DNA from 2 places in the Peribacillus sp. NPDC097264 genome. Region 1 is predicted to be linked to the other one. Evidence: riboswitches for the same ligand, from Rfam matches in the RefSeq annotation. Region 1 holds a riboswitch; the other holds the start of a gene.
The links. A riboswitch is a leader RNA that binds a small molecule or an ion and turns the genes downstream of it on or off. The one in region 1 is predicted to bind preQ1.
Positions count from the first base shown of each region.

Region 2: linked by a shared signal. The riboswitch ahead of ACQKL0_RS14565 (VUT family protein) and the one ahead of ACQKL0_RS17935 (QueT transporter family protein) in region 1 are both predicted to bind preQ1.

Region 1 is NZ_JBNNSR010000013.1:24,206-33,246, forward strand. It holds gene ACQKL0_RS17910 (sigma-54-dependent transcriptional regulator) at 1-911, shown strand, start outside; gene adhP (alcohol dehydrogenase AdhP) at 964-1,977, opposite strand; gene ACQKL0_RS17920 (DUF3892 domain-containing protein) at 2,252-2,548, shown strand; gene ACQKL0_RS17925 (hypothetical protein) at 2,707-3,519, opposite strand; gene ACQKL0_RS17930 (YbaK/EbsC family protein) at 3,621-4,130, opposite strand; PreQ1 riboswitch class I at 4,294-4,338, shown strand; gene ACQKL0_RS17935 (QueT transporter family protein) at 4,345-4,830, shown strand; gene ACQKL0_RS17940 (TVP38/TMEM64 family protein) at 4,943-5,602, shown strand; gene ACQKL0_RS17945 (ATP-binding protein) at 5,710-7,341, shown strand; gene ACQKL0_RS17950 (copper resistance protein CopC) at 7,667-9,041, shown strand, end outside.
Region 2 is NZ_JBNNSR010000008.1:126,632-135,672, forward strand. It holds gene queC (7-cyano-7-deazaguanine synthase QueC) at 1-444, shown strand, start outside; gene queD (6-carboxytetrahydropterin synthase QueD) at 444-914, shown strand; gene queE (7-carboxy-7-deazaguanine synthase QueE) at 907-1,635, shown strand; PreQ1 riboswitch class I at 1,789-1,831, shown strand; gene ACQKL0_RS14565 (VUT family protein) at 1,884-2,444, shown strand; gene ACQKL0_RS14570 (hypothetical protein) at 2,434-2,589, shown strand; gene ACQKL0_RS14575 (alpha/beta hydrolase) at 2,934-3,674, shown strand; gene ACQKL0_RS14580 (anti-repressor SinI family protein) at 3,858-4,010, opposite strand; gene ACQKL0_RS14585 (CAP domain-containing protein) at 4,387-5,526, opposite strand; gene ACQKL0_RS14590 (hypothetical protein) at 5,567-5,863, opposite strand; gene ACQKL0_RS14595 (aldo/keto reductase) at 6,130-6,972, shown strand; gene ACQKL0_RS14600 (MarR family winged helix-turn-helix transcriptional regulator) at 7,019-7,459, opposite strand; gene ACQKL0_RS14605 (NADH:flavin oxidoreductase/NADH oxidase) at 7,648-8,676, shown strand; gene ACQKL0_RS14610 (CPBP family intramembrane glutamic endopeptidase) at 8,813-9,041, shown strand, end outside.

The DNA.
Region 1 (9,041 bases):
AAGAGGTGCTCTCCCGCTTCATTCACTCAGCAAGCCCGCGTAACCACGAGCCCTTTATCGCGATTAATTGTGGAGCCATTTCAGAATCCCTGCTTGAAAGTGAATTATTCGGCCATGAAAAAGGCGCATTCACCGGTGCAACCCAACAACGAAAAGGCTTTTTTGAAATAGCCGGAAATGGAACCCTTTTCCTTGATGAAATTGCTGATGCCAGTCCAGCCATCCAAGTCAAGCTTCTGCGGGTCCTGGAAACTAGGGAATTTATGCGGGTCGGAAGCAGTGGGACATTACGGACCAACGCACGATTGGTAGCTGCCACTAATGAAAATCTTCAGCAAGCAGTAGAAAACAATAAATTTCGGGAGGATCTATTTTACCGCCTGAATGTTGTCACTCTTGAAATACCAGCATTACGTCATAGAAAAGAGGATATCCCTCTACTTGTCGAGCATCTGGTCGAAAGGAATGGTCAGGCAGATGTATCCTTTTCACAAGAGGCTATCGAAAAATTACAGCTATACGACTGGCCCGGAAATATACGTGAGCTATCTAATACCGTGATGAGAACCTTAACCCTCGCAGATCATGGACAGGATATCACTGCGGACGATATCGTTCTCCCTACCCATCAGGTCATTTCATCCAAGAAACAAGCTACAATGGATCTTCACTCTCCTGAAAACCCTCTCGAAGAATGGCGGAAGAAACTTGTAGCCGATTTTAATGAAAAAGATGAGCTGACGCTTGAAAACATACTCTTGGAAATCAAACAGTTCGAATCTACCATCGAAAAAGAGCTCGTCCTGCAAACCCTTCAAAAAACGTTTGGAAACCGGAATGAAGCCGCCAAGCGCCTACAGATTTCAATGAGGAAATTACGTTATATACTAAATGAAAAAAAACATACCTGACTCTTATATGAACAAGGGTGCCCCCATTAATAGGATACCCTTTCATTTTTTTCTATTCCATTGTTAAAACGATACGACCGTTAATTTCACCCTTTTCCATCATTTTAAACACATCATTGATTTCATCAAGCTGTCTTGTTTCAATATTCGTCCGTACTTTTCCATCTGCCGCAAATTGAAGAGATTCTTGTAAATCTTTTCTTGTACCAACGATTGAACCTCGCACCGTTACCCCATTTAATACCGTATCAAAAATAGGGATAGGAAGTTCATCATTCGGCAATCCGACCACGACGAGTGTTCCGCCTCTTTTGACTGAACTGTAAGCCTGTTCAAATGCTTTTTTCGTTACGGCAACAGAAATAGCTGCTTGTACGCCACCAACTTTATCCTTAATTGCTTGAACGGGGTCGCTCTTCAACCCATTCACTGTATAATCCGCTCCTAGTTCTTTTGCCAGCTCAAGCTTATCATCTTGAATATCGACGGCAATGACATTGAATCCCATCGCCTTCGCATATTGAAGCGCAACATGCCCAAGTCCGCCAATACCATAGATTGCGACCCAGTCCCCTGGTTTTGCTTCTGAAACCTTAAGCGCTTTATACGTCGTCACACCTGCACAGAAAATTGGGGAGACCTCGGCAAAATCTAGCCCTTCCGGAACCTTGACAACATATTTTGCCGGTGCCTTACAATATTCCGCATATCCTCCGTCCACCGAATATCCTGCATTGAGTTGATCCAAGCAGAGCGTTTCACGACCCGTCAAACAGTATTCACAGTCGCCACATGCCGAATAAAGCCATGGAATTCCTACTCGGTCACCGACTTTCAATGTTGTGACGCCCTCTGCTACCTTCTCGATAATCCCTACTCCTTCATGTCCAGGAATAAGCGGGAGCTTTGGCTTCACCGGCCAGTCGCCATGTGCTGCATGTAAATCCGTGTGACATACGCCACATGCCTTAATTTTAACTAAAATCTCACCATACTCTAAATCCGGAATCGGTACATCCTTAATTTCAAGCTCTTGTTTAAATTCATTGACGACCGCTGCCTTCATTGTTTTAACATCCTTCAATGTTTTCGATTCCACCGTACTTGTCCCCTGATTTACATTCATGATTCTATTCCTCCCTTAGGTCCGTGTTTTTCTCACTTCCACTTATTTATAATGCAAGTGCCATGCCAAACAGAAAAGTCCAATCAAGTTAGGTTCAAACGTAAACCCTAGCCGAAAATTCGGCCCATTATGACAGAAATCCGGCTCAATGATGACGAAAACCAGTTCGTATATTGCTGGAGAAATGGTTCACCCTATAAAGAGGAGGTGTACAATGGACACATTTGAAGAAGCCTATGAATCCTACAAACAACAAGGAACGCCACAAGCGAACCAACAAGGTGGGAACGATAAAGAAGAAATTGTCGCCGTACGGAAGAATGAGGAAGATAATATCATCGCCATCAAGACAAATACCGGACGGGAACTGGACTATCCCACCGCTCTTTCAGAAGCCAAGGCCGGAGCACTCGCCAACGTAGATGTCTTTCATAAATATGGTCGGGACATTTTACGAAGTGAGCCTGATGGCATTAAAGAAAATAATCTGGATGAACTGCCTGAATTTTAAAGACCGAGAAAAGCTGCCTTCCATTCAGGCAGCTTTTTTCCGCAACAAAAAAAGAACCGCATACTAACAGGTTCTCCTAACGACTTCCTCAAGGTTTTCCGGGATATTGAAAATGGAGCAACCAGCACTCTCCCTTTCTGTTCACTCCTTCTATCTGTTTACCATTCATAATGATAGGACTCAGAGATTTCCAGCAAGCGGCCACAGATTTCGACCACTTCTATGATTTCAATCCAAGACATATCCATCCCAAGTTCATTAGCATGTGAAATCTTATCCCGTAACTTCCTGATGGCATTGGCATCTTTCTTCCCTTTACTTTTGGATGGGATTTGAAAAAATGTTCTCAACTCTTTATCTTTATGAATAATGTCGAATTTATCGCTAATTTGTAGACATTCAATTAAATTAATCTCCTCATTTTTCTCCATTCTCCTTTCATATAATTCACTTGCCTTATGTAGACGATCCTCACTAATCATCGGATACCAGCTTTCACCCCCGAATCGATGCATGATAATATCACTAAGTCTCATTTCCAATAAAGTGATATAGCCAAAAATCAGCATCCTGATTGGTGGTTTTTGGAGGTCGGCATGCGTGATTAACTTTTTGATTGAATTATTCTCTAACACGAATACCCTCGTTTTCTTCTTAAAAATGCCTAACAATTGGATCAAGGGCGTTGAATCCGATACAAGTTCCCTTGGGGAAAAGAGCTTCATATAATCCGAAATGTTCCCTTCGCCAAGTTCATGTCTATCGATATAACCAACGATTTCCCCCTGGTCTTTCACGGCCAATGTATCAAAGTGTTTTTCCTCCATTACATTTTTGATATCAATGGCCGATTCATCTTTTCCACAAAACTCAAACTCTTGGGCTATGCTTCTGACCGTGATATTTTCCTCATATAGATTTTTAAGACTGTGATAACTACTATTATTGTTTTTGTACTCTACATTGGACATCCATGACCCTCCATCATTAGCATTCTATCCTCATTCATTAGAACCTAATAACTCCCCACTATCAGAAATAAGTCCACATGAAGTGGACTTTATTCCTTCATTCAAATGATATGTTTCTGCATATCTTCATTCACTTCTTGTTCCCAGTCCTTGCAAACATCTACCCAGTCCTTTGCTTTTGAGAATTGAAATAAATCCCCGAGTGAAAGTTCAATGGCTGAGTTCGCGCTCCCGCAAGCCGGGAAAACTGTCTCAAACCGTTTCATCGAAACATCCAAGTAAACATCCAGTTCATTTGCCAATCCAAATGGGCAGACACCCCCGATTGCATGTCCGGTCTGTTCAAGAACTTCTTCTGGAGATAACATCCTTGCCTTGAACCCAAACATTTTCCGGAACTTCTTATTATCGACTTTCGCATCTCCAGCGGCCACGACCAAAATTGCTTGGTCTCCTTCTCCCCTAAATGACAACGTTTTGGCAATGCGCGCGGGTATAACCCCGATTGTCTCCGCAGCTTGGTTTACTGTGGCACTAGATGTTTTGAATTCCATCACATCATGTTCCCTGTTCCATTGTTTAAAGTGGGCCCTAACACTCTCGATTGACATTTACTTTCATCCCTTTCCTTTAACTCTTTTTATGAATCGTACCATTCTTCACTATAGTAAAGCAAAATCTCTTTCCTTTATTCTAAATATTCAATATTTCGCATAAAATCTTGAAATTGACGAAAGAGGCCAAAATACGATACTATTAAACTTCGGGCAAAAGCCTAACGTGGTTCGTAACCATCCCACGATAAAAAACTAGGGAGAGAAAAATATGAATATTCGTACGCTCGCGATAAATGGTCTATTGGCTGCCATCTATATCGCTGTCTCATTCGTGCTTCAGCCGATTATGTTTGGGGTGCTTCAATTCCGCATTCCCGAAATGTTGAATCATCTTATTGTATTTAATAAGAAATATATATCCGGCATAGTCGTCGGTGTGTTCATATCGAACCTTTTCTTTTCACAGTTAGGGGCATATGACTTGATTTTTGGGGTCGGGCAATCTCTGATAGCCTTATTGCTTGTCATCTTTTCTTCCCGTTTCATAACGGGCATTAAGGGTCGAATGGCCATGACCATCATCATATTCACGGTTACGATGTTCCTAATAGCCATAGAATTGAATCTAGTCTTAGGATTGCCATTCTTAATAAGTTGGGCAACAACAGCAGCCGGGGAATTCCTCGTCCTACTGATCGGGGCACCCATCATTTATATGATGAATAAAAGAATTCAATTTGGAAAGTTGCTTTGAACTCACTGTGCATAAAGTAAAAGAACATTCTATATTCAAAGAGCTGTCTGCTACATGCAGCGGCTCTTTTTTTCAACCATACTCAAAAAAATTGATAAATGGTGGTGACTTTTTGCAGAAAAAAATACTGATGTTACTCGTCCTTCTGATTGTAGTAACATTCATCGGGCTAAATTCAGAATTATTCACGATGATTTGGAATAGCGACTTGGAATCCGTGATAGCCATATTGACAGAAAATCTCCTTCTTACCTTTGTAGTGACGTTCGTTTTGATGATCATTCAGAACTCCTTTACTGTCATCCCCCTGATTTTACTTTTAACAATTAATGTAACGATCTTTGGCTTTGCATTCGGGTATCTATGGAGTTGGTTAACAAGCGTGGTCGCGTCAGGAACCATTTTCTATGCTGCCAGGCACTGGTTCCAGTCATTGATTTTAAGAAAGATGGGTACCGACTCGCAGGATTCCGTCAAGGATCATGGGTTTATGTATGTCTTTACCGGTAGAATTTTCCCTTTCATACCGACAAGTTTAATAAACCTTGCAGCTGGAGTTAGTTCCGTCACCTTCAAAGATTTCTTAATGGCAACAGCATTAGGCAATCTCATCTACTTCTTCTTTCTCTCTTTAATTCCATATGGACTTCTTTCCGTAGAGATGAATCAATATACATTGATTGTACTCGGTTTCCTGCTCTTAACCTTTTTCCTTATCTACAAGCGCTTCAAGAAAAAAAAGAACCTATCACTCTTTAAGAAAAACAGGTAACCTTGCTGCCTGTTTTTTTGTGTGGAATCGTATATTTTCAGCCAATAGTTTGTTAAAATGTGTATGTATTTCAGCTTTGAAATGTCGGAGAATTCAGGGAGACCCATATGCCGAGACGTATCATATTAGTAATCTACATTCTTTCTGGAATGACCACATTACTTGTTTTCAATTACTATTTAATGAATTCCTTGAATACTAAAGAGGCGTTCCTTCAACTCCAGCGAGCAGAAGGGTTCATCTTTGTCCTATTAATCGGTTTGATTTTATTTCTCTACTTATCTAAAAGAGAAGAGTTCAAACAACTAAAAGAAGAAGAACAACTTCGAAGTACCCTTATTAACTCAATGGTAGACTTTGTGAATTTTAAGGATGGAGAAGGTAGATGGCTAGAATCGAATACGTTTGGACTTCAGTTATTCCAATTGGAGAATGTGGACTATAAAGGAAAAAAAGATAGCGAGCTTGCCGAGTACTCCCAATTCTACAGAGATTCATTGATTTACTGTGAAGATTCCGATCAAGAAACATGGGCAATGAAGAAGATTACGCGTTGTGAGGAGAATATTCCACTGCCAAACGGTCATTTTAAGACCTTCGATACCATCAAAGTCCCATTATTTCATGAAGATGGTTCACGAAAAGGGTTAGTAGTCATAGGTAGGGATATTTCAGAAAGAATTGCCGCGGAAAGTCAATTGCTTGCTAGTGAACAGCGTTATAAGTCTTTGTTTGATCACAACCCTTCCCCCATGTTAATGCTTGATTTGAAAGGAACCATCACAAACGTCAATCCAAGATTTGAAACCGTCACTGGATTCCGTAAAGGTGAAGTTCAAGGGGACCCTTTTATTGATTTGGATTTTTCCGCAGAAGCTAAAGAGCTCATCCAATCATCCTGTCAATATGTCGTGGAAAATCAGAAGGGGATTAAAAAAGGAAAAGATATAGCGCTTGTTACCAAATACGGGAATTCCATTTTACTTTCTTGTACTTTTGTTCCCATGTTAGTGGGCAAAGAATTAGCCGGTATCATTACGTATGCAAAAGACGTAACACAAATTCGTGAAACAGAAAGACGCTTACGAAAATCCGAGAAACTTTCGATCATCGGTGAACTTGCAGCAAGTGTTGCTCATGAAGTGCGCAACCCTTTAACGTCCTTAAAAGGGTTCGTTCAACTCCTGAAAAAAAACGACCAACCCCATGATCAATATTACACCATCATGCTTAGCGAATTAGACCGAATCAACTTAATCGTTAGCGAATTGCTTGTCCTAGCAAAGCCTCAGGAAATCATGTTCAGTCAAAATCAGATCGTAGAATTGATCGATGAAGTCAGATCCTTGCTTCTTGTAGAAGCCGATTCTTCTTCCGCTCAAATTTCTATCGAGGTAAAAAACGATATACCGCTTATTTTATGCGAAGCAAACCAGCTGAAACAAGTATTCATCAACATGGTCAAAAATGCTCTGGAAGCAACAGCATCCCATATTTCGATAGAAATTGAGCATATTAACCATTCCATTTCCGTTACAATCAAGGATAATGGCTGTGGAATCGAGAAAGATCGCATGAAACATCTCGGGGAGCCCTTTTTTTCATCTAAAGAAAAAGGGACTGGGCTTGGACTGACCGTAAGTTGCCGAATTATCGAAGCGCACCAAGGAAAAGTACACTTTAGTAGCAAACTAAACCATGGTACCGAAGTTAAAATTGAATTGCCGATATATAAATAGGATAAGTACTTGTTTACTTGTCCTATTTTGTTGTGTTCGGGATATAAGTAAACGTCCCCATACACACGATTGAACCGGCCAAAATCACCTTCTCGCCTTTTTTATCTTTTTCAACGTACTCCCCCCTACATTTCCTGTAATATGGTAAGGTCAGAGTACCATGGTAAGCTTAATTATTTCTTAATGATGCATAATAGGAAATAGAATAATTAGCTTATAGATCAAGAAAATGTAGAGAGATTCTCTTCATTTTTTCACTGTTATTTCACATTTTCATTTTATACTAGTTCATAGAAGTACTAAGAAAGGTTGCTGGCACAACAAAATGAAGAATTACATATGGCTGTTCGTCAGTCTACTTGCCTTGTTTATCTTACCGGTAACGGCCTTTGGCCATGCATCCATTTTGAGCTCGAATCCTAGCCCAAATGAGAGCTTGGATACTATACCTGAAAAGATCAGCATTCAATTCAGTGAAACTATACAATCTTCCTTTCACTCACTTGCCATGTACAGCAAAGAGGGGAAGGAGATCCCACTTCAAGATATCCAAGTTTCAGGGGATACTCTTGAAGCTACATGGTCAAGCTCTTTCGATGAAGGGGTTTATATCATTAAATGGAGAGTGGTTTCTAGTGATGGTCACCCCATCAAAGGTACAATTCCCTTTCAATATGGGGAATCCAACATCCCATCCGATCAACTGATCGGCGAAGAACATGCAGGCTTTCCAAGTACAACACAAATAGTCCTGCAAAGCCTTCAATATCTTTGTTTTGCCGCTCTTACTGGTGCACTCTTTTTTTATTTATCATTGGTGAAACGCCCTACTCCTGATCAAATCAGCAATAGGGCCCGACGCTATATCTGGCTATCTTATACCGGACTGGCGATTTCCATTCTATTGAGTCTACCTTTAAAAGTTACGATTGACGCTGATGTAGGTTGGTGGCATGCTTTCAATGGCATCTACCTAAAAGAAGTATTACAGTCCACCCAATTCAGAAATATTTGGATGATAGAAATAGTGTTGCTAATTGCCTTACTTGTGGCAATTTTGGCTATATGGAGAAATTACTTCAACAAGGTTTCTCTCCTAACATCCTTTATCCTTATATCTGCCTTGATGGTTTGCAAGGCCTTAATCGGACATACCATGGATACAACTCATCAATACCTGGCTGTATCTATGGATTTTCTCCATGTAATGTCCATGGCATTATGGCTAGGCGGTTTATTGGCTATACTGATAATTCTTCCAAAGTCCTATAATCCGAAGCTGACTGATGTTGATAAAAAAACGTTTTATTGGTCAATCATACAGAAGTTTTCCTCATGGGCCGTTCTTTTTGTGATTGTCCTGATCGTCAGCGGACTTTACAGTAGTTTTCAACATGTCCCAACTCTTCATTCATTGCTAAATACGACATATGGACAATTATTACTCGGGAAAATCGGACTTATGTCCATCATGTTAGGGTTTGGGGCATTTCATTTACTCCGTGGGAAAAGAAAAACGAAGAAGCTGGGCCTCAGTACTGGAATAGAATTCAGCCTGGGAATCATCATTCTCCTTATTGCTGCTCTTTTAACAAATGTTCAGACAGCCAAGTCTTCTCCAGGTCCTGTAGAGAAAACGGAAATGACTGAAAATAATGATCAAGTAACTTTATCGGTGACCCCCAATGAAATCGGTGAGA
Region 2 (9,041 bases), on a different contig from region 1:
GCGTTGACGAGAAGTGACATTGCCGTGGCGGAAGGGGAAGAAGGGGAGTTACCGTCTACATTCGTACCGGGAAGGAATTTACTGTTCTTGTCATTCGCAGGAGTGCTTGCAAGCCAAATTGGGGCGAAGCATATTGTAACGGGTGTTTGTGAGACGGACTTTAGCGGATATCCAGACTGCCGGGATGTGTTCATTAAATCGTTGAATGTCACTTTGAATCTCTCGATGGATCAGTCTTTTGTTATAGATACGCCGCTTATGTGGCTGAATAAAGAAGAAACATGGGAAATGGCGGATCAACTGGGTGCCTTTGATTTCGTTCGTGAAAAGACGCTGACTTGTTATAACGGAATCATAGCCGATGGCTGTGGGGAGTGTCCGGCATGCAAGCTTCGAAAAAAGGGTCTGGATGACTATGTGATTAGACGGCAGGTGAACCTATAATGTATGGGTTCAAGATTGTCGATAAGCTTCAAAAAATAGAACAGGACATTCATCGTAATCAATTGAACTATCATCTAAGACGGGTGCTCGTGAGCAAAGAATTCACGTTTGATGCAGCTCATCATCTTCATGATTATGAAGGGAAATGCAAGAATCTGCATGGCCATACGTATAAGGTCATTTTTGGCATAAGCGGCTATAATGATTCCCGAGGGTTGATGATTGACTTTGGCGACATCAAAGAGATCTGGAAAAAAGAAATCGACATTCATCTTGACCACCGCTATTTGAATGAAACGCTGCCACTTATGAATACAACAGCTGAAAATATCGTCGTCTGGATTTATGAAAAGATGGCTGATGCCCTGCAAAACAAGGACTATAAAGGGGCTAGGGTTGAATTTGTCCGTCTTTATGAAACGCCGACGAGTTATGCTGAAGCAAGACGGGAGTGGATGGACTGTGAGTAAGCTGCCCGTCATGGAAATCTTCGGGCCGACCATTCAAGGGGAAGGCATGGTCATCGGGCAAAAGACGATGTTCGTCCGGACAGCTGGGTGCGACTATTCATGTGCTTGGTGTGATTCCGCCTTCACTTGGGATGGGACAGGAAAGGAAGATATCGTCCACATGACAGCTGAAGAAATATGGGAGGAGCTAAAACTCAAGGGAGGCAAGGGTTTCTCCTTCGTGACGATATCCGGGGGTAATCCCGGCCTCTTGAAGAATATGGCTGAGTTAATCACCCTTTTAAAAGAGAAGAACATCAGAATTGGCGTGGAGACACAAGGTAGCCGGTGGCAGGATTGGTTTCTCGATATTGATGAACTGACGATATCACCAAAACCGCCAAGTTCAAGGATGAAGACCGATTTTGAAGTGCTTGATGATATCCTATCCAAGCTTTCCAATAGAAGGGATGAAAATCAAATCTCTTTGAAGATTGTCGTATTTGATGAAGCTGATTATCAATATGCGAAGACTGTACATGCGCGCTATCCAGGCATTCCTTATTACCTGCAGGTAGGCAATGATGACAGCGTGACGACGGACGACCGGCAGTTGGTCAGTGAACTGTTGGGGAAATATGAACAGTTAATTAATCGGGTGATTGCCGATGACGAACTGAATGATGTGAAGGTGCTCCCCCAGCTGCACACGTATATCTGGGGAAATAAACGGGGCGTGTAAGGAAAAGGATGGGGAGGTCATACTTTCTATTGAATGCCGTTTCTCTTCTATTATATGTTCTTTACTTTTAGATACGCGAGGGGGTACTTTTATCCTTGATTTACTCCCGTATCCAAGATAAGATGAAAAAGGAAAAAAGATAATCCGCTTGAGGCGGAAGAGGTTCTAGCTACCCTCTCAAAAAAACTAAGGAGAACAGCACTCTTTCTTAGGGTGCTGTTTTTTCCTATTAAAGGAGATTGTAAGAAATGTTTAGAGTTCTATTGTATTTATTGTCCATTGTGACCGCGAATGTGGTGACAGCCGCTTTTATGCCATTGCAATTTGGTATGTTCATCATCCCGATGGGGACATTGTTGATCGGAGGGACCTTCATCTTCCGTGATTTAGTTCAAAATAAGTTTGGCAGGGCAAGGACTTATCTGTGCATTATCCTGGCATTAATTTTATCAGCCAGTGTATCATTCTTGTTAGGGGATACATTATTAATCGTATTTGCTTCAGCCCTTTCATTCGTGGTGGCGGAAACGGCAGATACGGAAATATATACTCGATTGAAGCTACCATTAAGTTGGAGGGTATTTTACTCAGGGGTAGTTGGAGGCTTTTTCGATTCCGCAATATTTGTGGTGATTGGGCTTAGTCCACTGGGGGCGAACATCTTGCCGTGGTCCTCTGTACCTGCCGCGATTGTTGGTCAGATTATTGTCAAAACGGTCATTCAGTCAATGGGGGCCATTCTATTGGGGAAAATCCATGTAAGGCTTGATAAGCGGATCAATAATGGAGGGAATGCGCTTGGTGGATGATACTAAAGAAGAAGATAAGTGCTATTGCTTGGAGGCTTTTCGCGAGAAATATGGTCCGCAAGTCCAGGGAGAATGCTTGAAGCTTTCTTGTGCCAACTACAGAAAGCATAACCTTGATAAGCTAGAATCGAGAGAATGCGAGTAAACAAAACCCGTTGTTAAACGGGTTTTTCTTATAGGAAATTAGATTCCTGTCCTGCGTAGTCAAACAAGGTTATCGATAATAAGAAGGGAAAAGGTACGGTATGATTACGTACCTTTTTATTAACAGGATGTACCTCGAAATATAAGGTACATCATTGCTAAACTAAAAAAGGAAAATTTAGATTGCTAAATAAAACCAGTCATAGTAAAATGTCCTTCGGACCGCATCACTTGTCCTAAGTAAGGCATAGGTACTATAATCGGGGTAATGGTGATTATTTTAAATAGTTAATGATTTTATCAGAAATTTCAATATATACAACTTGAGGAAAAGGAGCAGATAGTATGAAAGTCATTGCACCTGAGTCATTCACATACAAAGGTGGAGATAGAGCAGTTCTCTTACTTCACGGATTTACTGGAAGCACAGCAGATATGAAGAAGTTGGGTCGTTATCTCAATGACCGCGACTATACCTGCCACGCACCTCTATATAAAGGTCATGGATTGCCAGCTGAGGAACTTATCCATACAGGTCCAAAGGAATGGTGGAAAAACGTAGTGGATGGGTACCGTTACCTTAAAGAAGGAGGGTACGAGGATATCGCCGTTGTCGGGATTTCCCTCGGTGGGGTCTTTTCTTTAAAAGTGGGAACGGAATTTCCTGTGAAAGGTGTCGTTTCCATGTGTGCCCCGATGCAAGGGAGAGACGTGAGTCGATTACATAATCGTATGATCAGTTATGCCAGGGCCTACAAAAAATTCGAAGGCAAAGACGCAGACCAAATCGATGCAGAAATAAAACGGTTAGAAAAAGAGCCTATGCACTCGTTGAAAGATGTTTTGCATGTCATAGAAGATACTAGTGAAAATTTGGATTTGATTACGGCACCGACTCTTGTTCAACAGGGCCGGTTGGACGATTCCGACTATACGGAAAGTGCACCCATGATCTTCAATGATGTCGATACGCAACATAGGCAATTGATATGGTATGAGCAATCAGGGCATATCATCACATTGGGGAAAGAGCGGGAGCAAGTTTATGAAGATGTTCATCGGTTCTTGAATAACCTGGTTTGGTAGGCGGCCTTTTCCCCATGCAGATGATATAGGTGTTATCTGTACATCCATTCTCCAAAGTGTTTAGAAAAGGGATGGATTCGTGAGGGGACCAATCAAGCTCGTAATATCCCAGGTACATTGATTCATAGTTGCGCACACCTTTTGCTGTTGGATGAAAAAGTGGACTCCTGGAAGTCCACTTTTTTAACGTATTTTTTGGGCAGGCTCGTCACTTGAGTTCTTCTCGATGAATTTTTTGACCTGTTCTATCGTTAGGCCACTTTTTTTGGCTTCCATTATAAGTGCCAGCCATATTTTATCGAGTTGCTCCTGTTTCAATCTGTTCCCGGATTCCATGATCACCCTCCCAATCTACCTCTTGTATTTTTTATTTTCACCCAGAGCAGCGCAAGTTAGAGAGTAAAATGACTTCTTGGGTTTTAGTGCTGTTCCGTACTTTCAATTTCTTCTATGTGACTTTCCGGATGTTTTTTGTCAGGGCTCCCTTATATTCATTAGGCTTTTCGCAAATGGGGCCTTTATTCGTGAGTGTCATTACTCATTTTCCTATGTAGTGATGCGGCTGTTATCCTGTCTTTTTTCCATGTTATTACTCTTATGTATTATCTTACAGTGATAAAGTAGGAGTCAAGTTAAAATGCTAAATTAACAGAATATTAAAGAAAATAAAAAAGCCGATCAGGCTTTTCCTGATTACGGCATGTAAAGTGGCTTATCTTTTTAAATAGTTTTCTGTGTAATACGGCTTTTCATCTTCTTCAAAGGCGACGCCCACTCCCAGTGAAGAAAAGTCTTTTTGTAATTTATTTTCCCTGTGACCGATGGAATTCATTAAGCCTTCGTGGGCGAAGATACTGCTGTTCTGACCAGCGGCAAGGTTCTCTCCGGCCATGCGGAAAGAGATTTTGTCACTTTCCATCCGATCGAAGGGGGATTCCCCATCAAGATTAGTATGGTTAAAGTATTGGTTGACGGCCATGTCTTTACTGTGATCTTGGGCCGTCACTTTCACCTGCTTATCCCATGACAGGACGGAAAGATCATGATTGACCCTTGAGGCATTGGTCAAGTCGAATAGTTGATATTCAAATCCCTTTTTAAGCTCCGGGCTGGAGGGGGCAAAATAGGTGCTTTTTTGCTGTTCAAGACCTGCACTGATGATTTGGATCGATGTGACTGTATTATCCTCGTGTTTATCATAAAAAATCGTGACGAAGCTGTTATCCATTTTGAACGTATCATATTCACCATTGCTTTGAATCTGGTAATATACATTTCCTTTAAGCAGTTTTGTTATTGGTTTACCCAATTTTTTCGTCACGGTTTCCTTGGGTGTATTTCGTTTGATTCCTTGCTTGGATGAAATCAAATCCTGGTTTGTATAGAGACCAACGACTCTATTCTTGCTGTCGTAGGCCACCATGAAGAAATTTTGATAATTTTCATGATAGGCAAACCACTCTACTCCATATTCGTTCAGGGAATGGCGTTTGGCCTCACCTGCCTGCTTTTCGACGGATTCCTTTGTGTCGCCAAGCTCGATATTACGGACCGAAAAGGAGGATTCAGCAGGGGCCTTCAAGTCAGGTTTATCCACCTTTTTCGTTTCGGTTTGTTCCTCATCTCTTGCTTGATCGAATGTATCCGTCAATTTGCCTATCAACTGGTTGACTCTGGTATTCAGTTTTTCAATGGCATTTGATACTTCAGGTTTGGTTAAGAGAGAGCGAACATCCGTCGTGAAAGATCCGATTCCCGCCTTTAATCCCGACTCCTGAATGTCTTTTCCATACCCATACCAAAATCCGCCGAGAAGAAGAAAGAGAATCAATAGATTAATCACACTCCGCACATCGTTCACCCCAACTCACATATAATTACGTTCCCAATGATTAGCTCATAAGCTGTAATAGGGGAGGTAAAGATAACAATACGATGGAGAATAAGAAAAGGACCTGGGTAACCCTTTTTGGCAGCTTTTCTTTTTTCCCTTTGTACCACCCACTGAATTGCAACTTGTTTCTATATAAAACAAACAATAATATAAGTATGGCCACAGAACCGAAGTAGCTATACTGATTATAATCTATTCCGAAACTCTGATACACATTCTCTAACAGAACGGAACACAATGCCCCGACAATACCGAATAATAAAAGAATCCGGATTAACTCAAATAGTACTCTCATGTTTTCCTCCTATTAATCATTTCCTAATGTTCCCCCGCTGTATATAGTTTTCTACATGGGACATAAGGGTTCCTTCCTTTGTCAATCTTCAGTTTCTCGCTCAACACTTTCTTTCAAGCACTGTAAATCATCATACGTCTTATCCTTTAAAGTACATTACTGTATTTTACTACTAAAATATATCATAATGGATGGTGAGGTGGATGATGCCTCAAAAGCAGTAGACATTTCTTATAGTGGATAATAAAAATTGGAGGTTTCTGATTATGGTCAATAGTTTACAAGCAACAACAACATTACATAATGGCGTCGAAATGCCTTGGTTCGGTTTAGGTGTATTTAAAGTGGAGGAAGGCCCAGAGTTAGTGAATGCAGTCAAAGTAGCCATTAAACACGGGTATCGCAGCATTGATACTGCAGCCATTTATGCGAATGAAGAGGGAGTAGGGCAAGGAATCCGCGAAGGTCTAGAGGTAGCGGGCATTGTAAGAGAGGATTTGTTTGTAACGTCAAAAGTTTGGAATTCCGAACTAGGCTACGAATCGACAATCGCTGCTTACGAGACTAGCTTAAAGAAGCTAGGTTTGGATTATCTTGATCTTTACTTGATTCATTGGCCAGTCGAAGGGAAATATAAAGAGGCTTGGAGAGCAATGGAGACTCTTTATAAAGAAGGAAAGGTAAAAGCGATCGGGGTAAGTAATTTCCAAATCCACCATCTGAAGGATTTATTGAATGAGGCAGAAGTGAAGCCAATGGTCAATCAAGTTGAATGTCATCCGCGCTTAACTCAAAGGGAATTGCTGGAATTTTGCCGACAAGAAGGCATTCAATTGGAAGCTTGGTCTCCATTAATGCAAGGTGAATTATTAGATAATAAGGACCTTCAAGAGATTGCATCCAAGTATGGAAAATCCGTGGCCCAGGTCATCTTACGTTGGGATTTACAAAATGGAATCGTGACGATTCCAAAGTCGACAAAAGAGCATCGAATCGTGGAGAACTCCTCGGTATTTGATTTTGAACTAACGGAAGAAGATATGGCGCGAATGAATGAAATGAATCAGAATCATCGAGTCGGACCAGATCCTGACAACTTCGATTTTTAAGGAAAGGCAGAGATAGACGAGCTTGCAGTCTATCTCTTTTTTTCATTCAATCGTCCTTACTCGATGATTGACCATTCATGAAAAAAGCAAGGGCTGTACCCATGTCACTGTTGGATAATGATGTGTTAAGCGTTTCGTTAACCGTTTCCAACATTTCGCGAAGGCGCTGCTCACCCTTATCCGTGATGAGGGCACATACGCCACGTCGGTCATCTTCATATCCGAGCCGTTTTATTACCCCGCAACTTTTGTTTTCCATCCTGACGGAAAGCCTGGACATGGCACTTTGGCTTAACCCGACAAGCCGCTGTAATTCCAAAAGCCTCAATTTTTTTTCGGGTGCCTGAGATAAGTACAATAAAACGTAAAACTCATTCAAGGGCATTTGGTGCTTTTCCTGCAAGGCTCTATCAAGGTCATTGGAGAGCTCGGCATGTATATGTGTAAAGGATAACCAAGTATTTATAAGGGATTGTTCATGGGACATATCTTTTTGCCTCCCTCTGTTTACCTATTTTACATGTACCATTCGTTAAATTAAATGTACCAATAGGATGGATCAATGACAATAGCCGATTTGAGCATCGGTCGATTTGAATTAGTTGACACTACTTTTTGTGCATGATATAAATGCATGTGCATGCATTATAATACTTTGAGAAGGAGTTAGATACTATGAAAGATTTATTTTCCCCTTATTCTATAAAAAATCTCGATCTTAAAAATAGAGTCGTCATGCCACCTATGTGTCAGTATTCAGTCATGGCTGAAGATGGCGTACCGACAAGCTGGCACCAACATCATTATGTAAGCAGAGCGATTGGCGGCACAGGTTTGATCATCGTGGAAATGACCGATGTGGAACCGGATGGCCGGATTTCCAATCGCGACCTTGGTCTATGGTCTGACGATCAAGTTGGTGCTTTCACTAAGATTGTCGATGAAGTGCATCAATATGGAGCAAAAATCGGCATCCAAATCGCCCATGCAGGACGCAAAGCCGAAGATGCAGAGACACCTGTTGCCCCATCGGCGATTGCCTTTGATGAAACGTATAAAACGCCGAGAGCCTTGGAAACGGAAGAAGTGAAGGGAATGGTCGAGAAGTTCCGTCTATCTGTCAGAAGAGCGGTACAAGCTGGATTCGACGTCATTGAGTTGCATGGTGCACATGGCTATTTAATTCACCAGTTCACCTCTCCACTTACGAATAAGCGGGAAGACGAATACGGGAAAGACCTGACCAAGTTCGGAGTGGAAGTCATTAAAGCGGCGAAAAGTGAAATGCCTGCCGATATGCCTTTGATCATGCGCATCTCTGCTAAAGAGTATGTGGATGGAGGATATGGAATTGAAGAGAGCATCGAGTTTTCGAAAGTCTTTAAAGAAGCGGGTGTGGATATGTTCCATGTCAGCTCCGGTGGAGAAGGTCCGATTGGCGCTGATGGAAGACCGGGCACGCATGCCAATTATCAAACGCCATTAGCGAGAGAAATCAAAAAAGCGCTGGACGTCCCAGTAATTGCTGTAGGCCGATTGGAAGACCCGATCCTTGCCAACTCGATCATTGGTAACGAAGAAGCCGACTTGGTGGCAGTGGGAAGAGGGATGCTCCGTCATCCTTACTGGACATTAGAGGCTTCTAAAACGCTGAATAAACAGATTGAGCTTCCAAAGCAATATCAACTAGCATTCAAACATTAAAAGTATGGACCGGTGGCCGCAGCATTTGCTTGCGGTCTTTTTTTGTATGCACCATCATTGGGGCATTTTTGGAAAATAAGTGCTTGCAGGTAACGTTACGTAACCTTTTAAACTGAAGATAACGTTTAGAGGGGGAATGGTCTTGCATACATATTTTGAAAGTAGAGCATGGTCCTGGAGGGAACTTGTTTCCATCCTTGTACTTGTTTTAGTCCTGGTACCGTTTTTTATCGAGTTTTTATTGGCGAATTTCTTATTGGAATTATTTCAAGACGATTTATATTCCGGAACATTGGTCGGTTTCATCATGTCAATCATCTTTATGCTGGCCGTCTATTCACTTGCTTTACAGCCGAAACGCCTAA